2 regions of the Virgibacillus kimchii genome follow, and region 1 is predicted to be linked to the other one. Evidence: riboswitches for the same ligand, from Rfam matches in the RefSeq annotation. Region 1 holds a riboswitch; the other holds the start of a gene.
What was found. A riboswitch is a leader RNA that binds a small molecule or an ion and turns the genes downstream of it on or off. The one in region 1 is predicted to bind thiamine pyrophosphate.
Positions count from the first base shown of each region.

Region 1 (4,424 bases):
CTCTGTCGTGGACGCGTCCTGCCCGAAAGTTGGTTCGTCGAAAAATAAAATATCCGGCGTTTGGTCCAGCATCGTAGCTACACTCAAGCGCCTTTTTTGCCCGCCGCTTAAAGAAAATGGATTGCTGAAACGGTGTTGCATCAGGTGAAATTGTTCCATCAGCCTTGTTGCAGCTTCTTCCTGTTTTTCCTCCGCATACCCGTTCAGTTTCATTCCATATGTCAGTTCGTCGATGACGGTATCAGTAATAAACTGATGTTCCGGATTCTGAAAAACATACCCTATTCTCTTTCTCAAATCTTTCTGGTTCCATTGCTGCAATTCTTTGTCAAAAAATAAAATCCTGCCTTTTTTACAAGAAAGCAATCCTGCCATTTGTTGCAGAAGTGTAGATTTCCCAGCACCATTCTCCCCTGCAATGGATACAAATTCACCACGGTTTATTTCCAAATTGACGTTTTGAAGAACGGTGTCTCTTTTCCTTTTAAACGTAAGGTTTTTGACGGATAAAATCTCTTCAGATGTTGGGAGGGCAGGGCGGACCCGAAAATTCTTGTTGTCGGACATATAGCACTTTGGAAGGAACATCCCTTCCTTTTTTAACAGTGCTGCCTGCCTGGTAAACACGGTGTGAGCAGGTCCTTCAGCAATAAGTTTTCCGCTGCTTCCTACAGCAAGCACCCTGTCTGTCATATCCAGCCAATCATCAGGCTCATGTTCAATGATGAGGAGAGTTAAACCCTTTTTTTGCTGCAGCGAGTGTAACAGGTCAATGAACTCGACTCGGGACAAAGGGTCCAGATTGGCAGTTGGTTCATCAAGAATTAAGAGTTCCGGTTCCAGCAAAAGCACGGATGCCAATGCAATTTTCTGTTTTTGTCCGCCTGAAAGCTCATGGATTTTCTTTTTTTCAAATCCTTCCATCCCGACATCCTGCAACGCTTGGGATATATGCTGTGGCATTTCCATGGAAGGGACTTTACGGTTTTCCAATGTAAATGCCAGTTCATCTTCCACTTTAATCATGCAAAATTGGCTATCAGGATCCTGAAACACGATGCCGATTTGCTGATTCAATTCTCCTTTTGGAAACTCCTGGACATGTTTACCGCGATAATAAATGTCACCGGAAGAAACTCCTTCCACTGCTTCCGGATATAACCCATTTAAACATAGGGCGAGACTGCTTTTCCCTGATCCGCTGGCACCGATAAGAAGCACTGTTTCATTTTCATACAAGGAAAAATGGATATTCTTTAATAAAGGGTCTTCCGGGTTTTCATAACTGAAAGAGAAGTCCTGCACGTCAAGGATGCGATTAAATGGCTCCTTTTTCACGTTGTTTATGCCGCTCCTTTCCTAAAGCATATCCGCGGAGCACCCCTGTTTTTGCCAGTTGGTCACTGATCCACTTCCCAAGTACACCGGCCAGCAATGCACCGCTCATCAATCTGACAATAAACATGGAAACAAGTAACCAAGGTGCCAACGCGATGTTTCCGGAAGAATACAGGTTCCAGACAAAGCTGAATACGGCAGCACCCATCCCAGCTAACACAAGGATCCGCAGTCGATAATCTTTCCATTTCGTCAGTGCAAAAGCAAGTTCCGCTCCTGCTCCCTGTATAGCTGCACCTAGGATCAGCTGAGGTCCTGCAGTCGTTCCGAGCAGCACTTGCACAATCCCGGCAATTAATTCAGAAGTAAACGCGACGCCGGGCTTTCGGATAATATAGGCAGCAATAATCGATACGATGAACCAAATACCGAATATAATCTCATATCCGAACTGACCGAGTCCAAAAGGGGCAAGCACATTTCTGAACCCTTGGCCTATCAGGTAAAATCCTAAATAGATCAGCCCAAATATTACACCTAAAGCTGACATGAGAACAATTTCTTTTAGCTTCCATTGGTTTGTCATTTGCACATATCTCCTTAAGCTTTATTGGACGGACTGTTGGCTGAAATGCTGAATGTCATGGTGACATGGGACACTTTATCCTGTACGAGATAAAAAGATTCCTGCAAAGTCCGGAAAATATCTTTTACATCCCCATCCAACCTGGTTGCATAATGAGAGGAGCTTACTTTGACGCCGCGTGATTTTGACAGATCAATCTGTTCATAGATTTTATCCATATAATCTTTTTCTCCCAACGGATAGAGGGAAAATTTACAGCCTGCTTCCTGGTTGATGGCACTTACCATGTCTTCATTTAAAGGGGTGTCTGTCTCGTCCATGTAGGCATCTGCATCGGTATCCCCCGGACATCCAATGGAAAAGGTTCCGTTCATGGCAACGTGCTCCCCGGTTGAAGCAGCATGAAGAAAGATAGCTTGTGTAATGTCGAAAACATGTACCATCTTTCCCCGGATGCAAGTGGTTACGTCATCAGTTTCCTTCCAGACTTTCGACGTATTTGTTTGCTCCAAAGCTGATAGAATAATATTTTCAAAGTCTGCGCTCATGGGGTGCAGGCTAAACTGGCACCCTGAAATTCTGCTTGTTCCGCAATAGTTTTCCATACATAATCTCCTCCTGAAAATAAAGTAAAAATAAAAAACTGCACTCCGTAGGGAATGCAGTTTGTCTGTAAAATTTCAGCTTAAAATAAATTCATACAGCAGACCGCACTTCCCCACGCTGGTATTATCCAGTTCGGGTTCCAAGGGTCAGATATCCATCTTCTCAGCCGCTAATGCAGCTCCCCCAGTGCTAAATTCAGATATGCAGTTATTTGTCTTCAGTATAAACATGAATCCTCCTGTTTGTAAAGGAAAACAGGTGAATTAACCACGGTATCCTGTTCCGGGAAGATTGCAATTTGTATAAACATCGCTATTTGGTGTTCCTCTGAAAGCTAAAAGTTATTTACACATGTTTCATTCCAATTTAAAATAATAACATAGGTTTTCCGTGTAGGAAGGGAGTGGACCGGATGCTATATGTCAATCCGGATAATTTTGTGTTAAAGCCTGCGTTGGCCACCATCCATTGTGAACCGAACTGGAAGTGGCGAAAAAGAGATCAGCCCATGCCCAACTATGACTTATTTTATGTTTGGAATGGGGAAGGCGAAGTAAAGCTGAACGGAAAAACATACCAGGTGGAAAAAGGACATTGTTTTCTGTTTAAGCCGGGTGATGAGACGGAAGCAACTCACAACCCCCAGGACCCCCTCGTGTTAACATACATCCATTTTGATATAACCGGGGAAGTACAACTCATCCCCTCCTCCCATCGCATGCTTAAAAATACGATTCGTTTTGAATCTCTATTAACCCAATACGTTCGGCTGTTCTTAGTAGAAACATATGCGGCAAAAACGGAAGGGAAGTTAATTTTAAAGCAATTAATGATTCATCTCTTAAGAGAAGAACAGGAAAAAGAAGAGAATATAGATGGTACAAGCAATAATTTAACAGAAACGATTCGCGAAACAGCCAATTTTATTCAACAGCATCCGGGAAAGCCACATACGATTGAAAGCTTAGCTGCACGCGCCAATCTTTCCCCGAGGTACTTTTCCAAAAAATTCAAGGAATTGATTGGGCATACAGTAAAATCCTATATTGTTTATTGCCGTATAAAGCGTGCAGAACATTTACTTTATTTTACCGGAATGACAGTAACGGAGGCGGCAAAAGCGCTTGGCTATAATGATCTGCATTATTTCAGCAGACAATTTAAGCAATATACAGGAAAAAACCCTTCAGAAGTAAGGTGAAAACACTGTAGCTGCAGGAAAGGTTGCCAGGGAAATTACACCCTCCCCCGGCAACTTTTTTATTTTTTTCCTTCTGTTTAAAGGAGGTGACTCGCTCGATCTTTGTAAAAAAATACAAATATTCTTCCAAAAAATCTAAATACATTTTTTCCCTCATCCATTATTATAAAAACAAGATAAATGGATCAGAGGACAGAACTTCATAAGGGTAATATTTCTGGTAATGCACGGCTAGTAATCAAGAGGAAGAAGAAATTGAAATTTGGGGGAATCAGTTTTGGTAAAAGTAGATTATATTCAACATCAGTTTTCTGAAAGAATAGGTGGAGCGCAGTTTGGCAAGAAAGACGAGATCTATAAATTTGAAAAAATAAAAAGAGCAAAGAGAAAAGCGGTGAAGGATCATCCCGGAAAGCTACTAATCGATCTTGGGGTTGGTGAACCAGATGCGATGGCGGATGAAATTGTGATTCAAAAACTGGCTGAGGAAGCAGCAAAAACAGAAAATCGCTTCTATGCCGATAACGGAGTGATGGAATTTAAGCAGGCGGCGGCAACCTATATGGAAGAAGTATTTGCAGTAAATGGCCTTGATCCTGATACGGAAATCAATCATGCCATAGGATCAAAGTCGGCTTTGGCCATGATCCCCACAGCATTTATTAATCCCGGTGATATTACCATCATGCCCTC
Region 1 covers NZ_AP043951.1:3,417,173-3,421,596, forward strand. Annotated here, with positions in the region: gene ACZ42C_RS16510 (ABC transporter ATP-binding protein) at 1-1,338, opposite strand, end outside; gene ACZ42C_RS16515 (ECF transporter S component) at 1,319-1,924, opposite strand; gene ACZ42C_RS16520 (YkoF family thiamine/hydroxymethylpyrimidine-binding protein) at 1,939-2,529, opposite strand; TPP riboswitch at 2,623-2,725, opposite strand; gene ACZ42C_RS16525 (AraC family transcriptional regulator) at 2,943-3,731, shown strand; gene ACZ42C_RS16530 (LL-diaminopimelate aminotransferase) at 4,009-4,424, shown strand, end outside.

Region 2 (4,424 bases), 360 kb from region 1:
TTGGCAGAGGAATTTCAAAATATTGAATTTGCCATGAATATTCATTCCCATGGTGGGTACTTTATGTGGTCTCCTGGAGCTTACGATGCAGACCGCAATCCATTGCCTCGTCCGACGGCAGGAGAGGAAGCCTATTACTGGCAGGCTTCAGAACATATATTGACAGAAATTAAAAACTACCGCGGTACTGTTATCCACCCTGGAAGAACCGGCCCCATCCCGGATGTGCTGTATTCTGCAGGGGGCAACTCAGCAGACGCATTATGGTATAACCATGATATTTATGCATGGAACTTTGAAGTGGGAGCACAACTGTGGGATGAAGAAACGGAACGCTGGGTAAGTGTTGGCTTCCAACCGGAATTTGAAGAAGGCCATGCAGAAGCAATGGAATTTGCCAACGGCTTAATCGGATTATTTGAGGTAGCCCTTGAAAATGCAAACGATGATGTAAATCCGGAAACTTGGATTTCTCCGGAAGAAGGAACGTACCATGATCCTGTTGAGGTAGACTTTGAAATGAGCGAACCAGCTACTGTTTATTATACCCTGGATGGTTCACGACCAACTTTTGACTCCGATGTCATTAGTGTAGCCGGAACAAGAATGGGCGGAGAAACATTAACAATTGAAGAAACCACGACGATCAAATGGTTCTCTGTAGATCCGGCAGGAAATATTGAGAATGATTATGACCCGGATGGAGAAGGAAATAACTATAACGAAGCTGAAGTTGTTATTGATTATTTGCCGGAAGGGGTAACTGCAGCCGGGATGCAATCGCTAGTGGAACGTTTTGAACAGGAAGAGGAATTTGCTGATGAAACAGCTCCTCGCACACTGAAAAACCATTTAACAGCTGTGGATCTTTTTGAACAACAGGGAGATGGCGATAAAGTAGTCAGACATATGAATAGCTTTCTGTTGCTGCTTTATCATCAGGAAAATAATGAGCTTATTTCAGGAAAGGTTTATCGTATCCTGGAAAACTATTCAAATGAATTGATTGAAATCTGGTCATCGGAGTTGGATACCGAAGAAGCCATATAAGGGCTGGGAATAAGGCCATCCGTGGAGCAGTCAAGTGCTCTGCGGATGGCTGCTTTTGCCTTTTAATAAAAAATTATATATCATTAGATGGGTGATGGGCTGTTTTTGGGCGAAATTATACCGGCCAATCTTCTTTATTCTCCGCCATATCCCAAAACATATATTCCAATTTACTTGTTTTCACGACGATCTCTTCCAGTTCAGCCAAATCTCTTTCAGGCTTTCCTGCTGCTATTTCATTAAGCAGATTTTTGCAGTCTTCAGCCAGTTCGGTAAAATCATCCGACGAATACATTTTTACCCAGCGGCCATAAAATTCGTGCTCCTTTGCCCCTGGCCATGCTGCCAGCTTTTTGCCAATAAAATTATAACTCCAGGCACAAGCCAGTACAGCGGCCACGACATTTTCCACTCCACCGCGCTGGGAGACATTCAGCATATAGCTTGTATAAGCTGTAGTTGTGGCGGCAGCTTCTGTTTTTTCCAAGTCTTCTTGGGATATGCCGAATTGGGCGGCATATTGCCGGTGCAAATCCATTTCCATATGGAGTGTGCCGTCCAGCAGTTTGGCAAAAGTGGTCATCGTTTTTAAATCCTGCGCTTTGGCGCTCCCCAGTGCAAAAAGTCTGGAATACTCTATTAAATATACATAGTCCTGTTTTAGCCAATGCATGAATTTATTCTGATCCAACCATCCTTCCCCAAGTCCTTTTACAAAAGGGTGGGTGATGTATGAGTTCCAAATAGGTTCCACCTTTTCCCATAGACGTTCTGTAAATAATTTTTCCATTTCCTCTTCTCCTCTCCGATTATTAAATTTGCTTAATAAGTAGCTGGACCTTTTAGTTGCAGAATGCTCTCACCTCTTTTCATGCAAGGGGAAACAGGAAAATAAAAACCCATTTCCAGTCATAGAAATGGGTTCAGCAATGGGTATACTCATAAATAGAACATTGCCAATCCGCTTCCCTACGCTAGCCTTACCTAGATCAGGTTCCAAGGGTCGATTTACTCTCTCAGCATCCACGTGCTCCCCCAGCAGAATTACAAATTAATTTAATTTTCGATAACAATTATAGCCGCTTCCTGTTAAAATAGCAAACCGGTTCGAGGTACCTGTCCTCTTGTCCCAGGAGAAAGTTATCGGTATAATGAATGTACATATGAAATTCCACTAGGGGTGCCGGCAGGCTGAGATAAGATTTTTCTTAATCCCTTTGAACCTGATCTGGTTTGTACCAGCGTAGGGAAGTGGAGCTGGCGAATATACGGATTTTGTATATCAAACCACTCCATTTCCGGAGTGGTTTTTTTAGTAATCTTCCCTATTTTTTTCTCAAAATCTATGAATAAGGAGCGTTCAGTATGGACTATCTTGCAGAAATCAGGAAAGAGAACCCGTTCATTTATAATATTACCAATGAAGTGGCCACAAATATGGCTGCCAATGGACTCATCGCCGTCGGTGCGTCTCCGGCCATGTCCAATACGCCTAAAGAAGCTGTAGAAAATGCACAGCATGCAGCAGCAGTTGTGTTAAACCTGGGTACCCTTACCGAAGATCGGGCAGAAGCGATGTTGATTGCCGGAAAAACAGCAAACGAAAAAGGTGTGCCGGTAATCCTGGACCCCATTGCAGTTGGAGGGACCAAATTTCGTACAGAAGTGATCTATGAATTGCTGGATAAAGTGAAATTTGCTGCCATCCGTGCTAATGCGGGGGAAATTGCTGTACTCGGGGATACTTTGTCAGTAATGAAAGGACCGGATTCTACGATTGAGGAAGTAGATCCGGAGGTGGCCAAAGGCGTTGCCAATAAGTATAACACTGTCGTTATCGCGACCGGAAAAACAGATGTCATCACTGATGGCAAGCGCACGACCCTGTGCAGAAACGGACATGCCATGCTGCAAAACATCACTGCCAGCGGTTGCCTGCTTACATCTCTTGTCGGGCCGTATGTTAGTGTAGGAAATGATCCATATGAAGCAGGAATTGAAGTAGCTGCGGCTTATGGCATCGCCGCCGAATTGGCAATGGAAAAAGCAAATGGTCCCGGTTCATTTATCCCGGCACTGCTAGATGAGCTGTACTTTCTCGATAAGGAGAAAGTGGATAAGTATAAACGGGTGGAGCAAATATACTAGCGAATGGTGAAAAGGGGTCTGTTGCAAATGAGCACTTCAAATGGAAAATCAGTACTGCTACTTGTAGACTTGCAAAATGATTTTTGCCATCCGGACGGTACTGCAGCCAAACGGGGGAAAAATGTCCACGTTTTTCGGGAAACTTTATTAAGGACGAAAAATTTACTGGATGCTGCCCGAAATAATAGCATCCCGGTGATCCATGCCATTTCTGAACATAGTGAATGGACAGCATCTCCGACACAAAAAGAAAGGTATGGCAGAGCAGGTTCGAAAAGCGGCCTTTCCTATTGTGAACCTGGGAGCTGGGGCGCAGAATTTTTTCAACCTTTCATACCGGAACATGGTGAAAAGATTGTCATAAAGCATCGTTACAGTGCTTTTTTGTACACTGACCTTGAATTGATTCTACGCCGTAGTGGCGTTACTGAACTGGTCATTTCCGGTGCTTATACAAATGTTTGCCTAGATAGCACTGCCCGGGACGGGTATATGCGGGATTTTCACGTTATTGTTCCCGCTGATTGTGCCGTTTCTGACCATCAACGACACCATGATTATGCACTTGCTCTGCTTGACGGGACATTTGCAGATGTAGTGCATTCAGATGATATAAAAAGACAATGGGAAAGGAGCAGATGATATGAAGGAAATTCTATTTATTGAAACAGGCACGGGGGTAGATTTGCACGGCCAGGATGTCAATGAAGCGGCAAAGCGGGCGGTGATGGATGCGATTCATTATAATTCCATGCCGGGAATAAGAAAAATGCTTCCTGATGAAGATATTAATAAAATGAAAGTGAATGTGAAACTTGGCATTCCGCAGGATTTGGGAAATCTGGATGAAAAGAAAATAAAACAGCTTATTCCTTATGGCACCGTGACCGTAGAAACAGTAAAAGGGGGAATGACTGCCACCAGCGGGATTATTCTTGAGGATCAGCATGATAAAAATGATTTGATGTATATCGTCAATGCTGTAGTGGAGGTAGGCTATTAAGGAGTCCCATCAGTTTTACTTGCATTAACAAAAGTTTACCGATAAATTCCTGTGATTGATAGCTTATTCCTATGGGTATGATAGGGAAAGCCTTATTGATGGTACCTCGGATTTGACCTATGCTTGGATGTAGTAAGTCAAACCAAGGAGGTATTATGTATGGAAAAAGCAGTATTTTATCATGCCGGCTGCCCGGTTTGTGCAGACGCAGAAAAAATGGTTT
Region 2 covers NZ_AP043951.1:3,778,234-3,782,657, forward strand. Annotated here, with positions in the region: gene ACZ42C_RS18410 (M14 family metallopeptidase) at 1-1,050, shown strand, start outside; gene tenA (thiaminase II) at 1,166-1,840, opposite strand; TPP riboswitch at 2,000-2,097, opposite strand; TPP riboswitch at 2,217-2,317, shown strand; gene thiM (hydroxyethylthiazole kinase) at 2,416-3,198, shown strand; gene ACZ42C_RS18425 (cysteine hydrolase family protein) at 3,226-3,840, shown strand; gene ACZ42C_RS18430 (Lin0512 family protein) at 3,842-4,201, shown strand; gene ACZ42C_RS18435 (thioredoxin family protein) at 4,361-4,424, shown strand, end outside.
Region 2: another riboswitch for thiamine pyrophosphate. It lies ahead of tenA (thiaminase II); the one in region 1 lies ahead of ACZ42C_RS16520 (YkoF family thiamine/hydroxymethylpyrimidine-binding protein).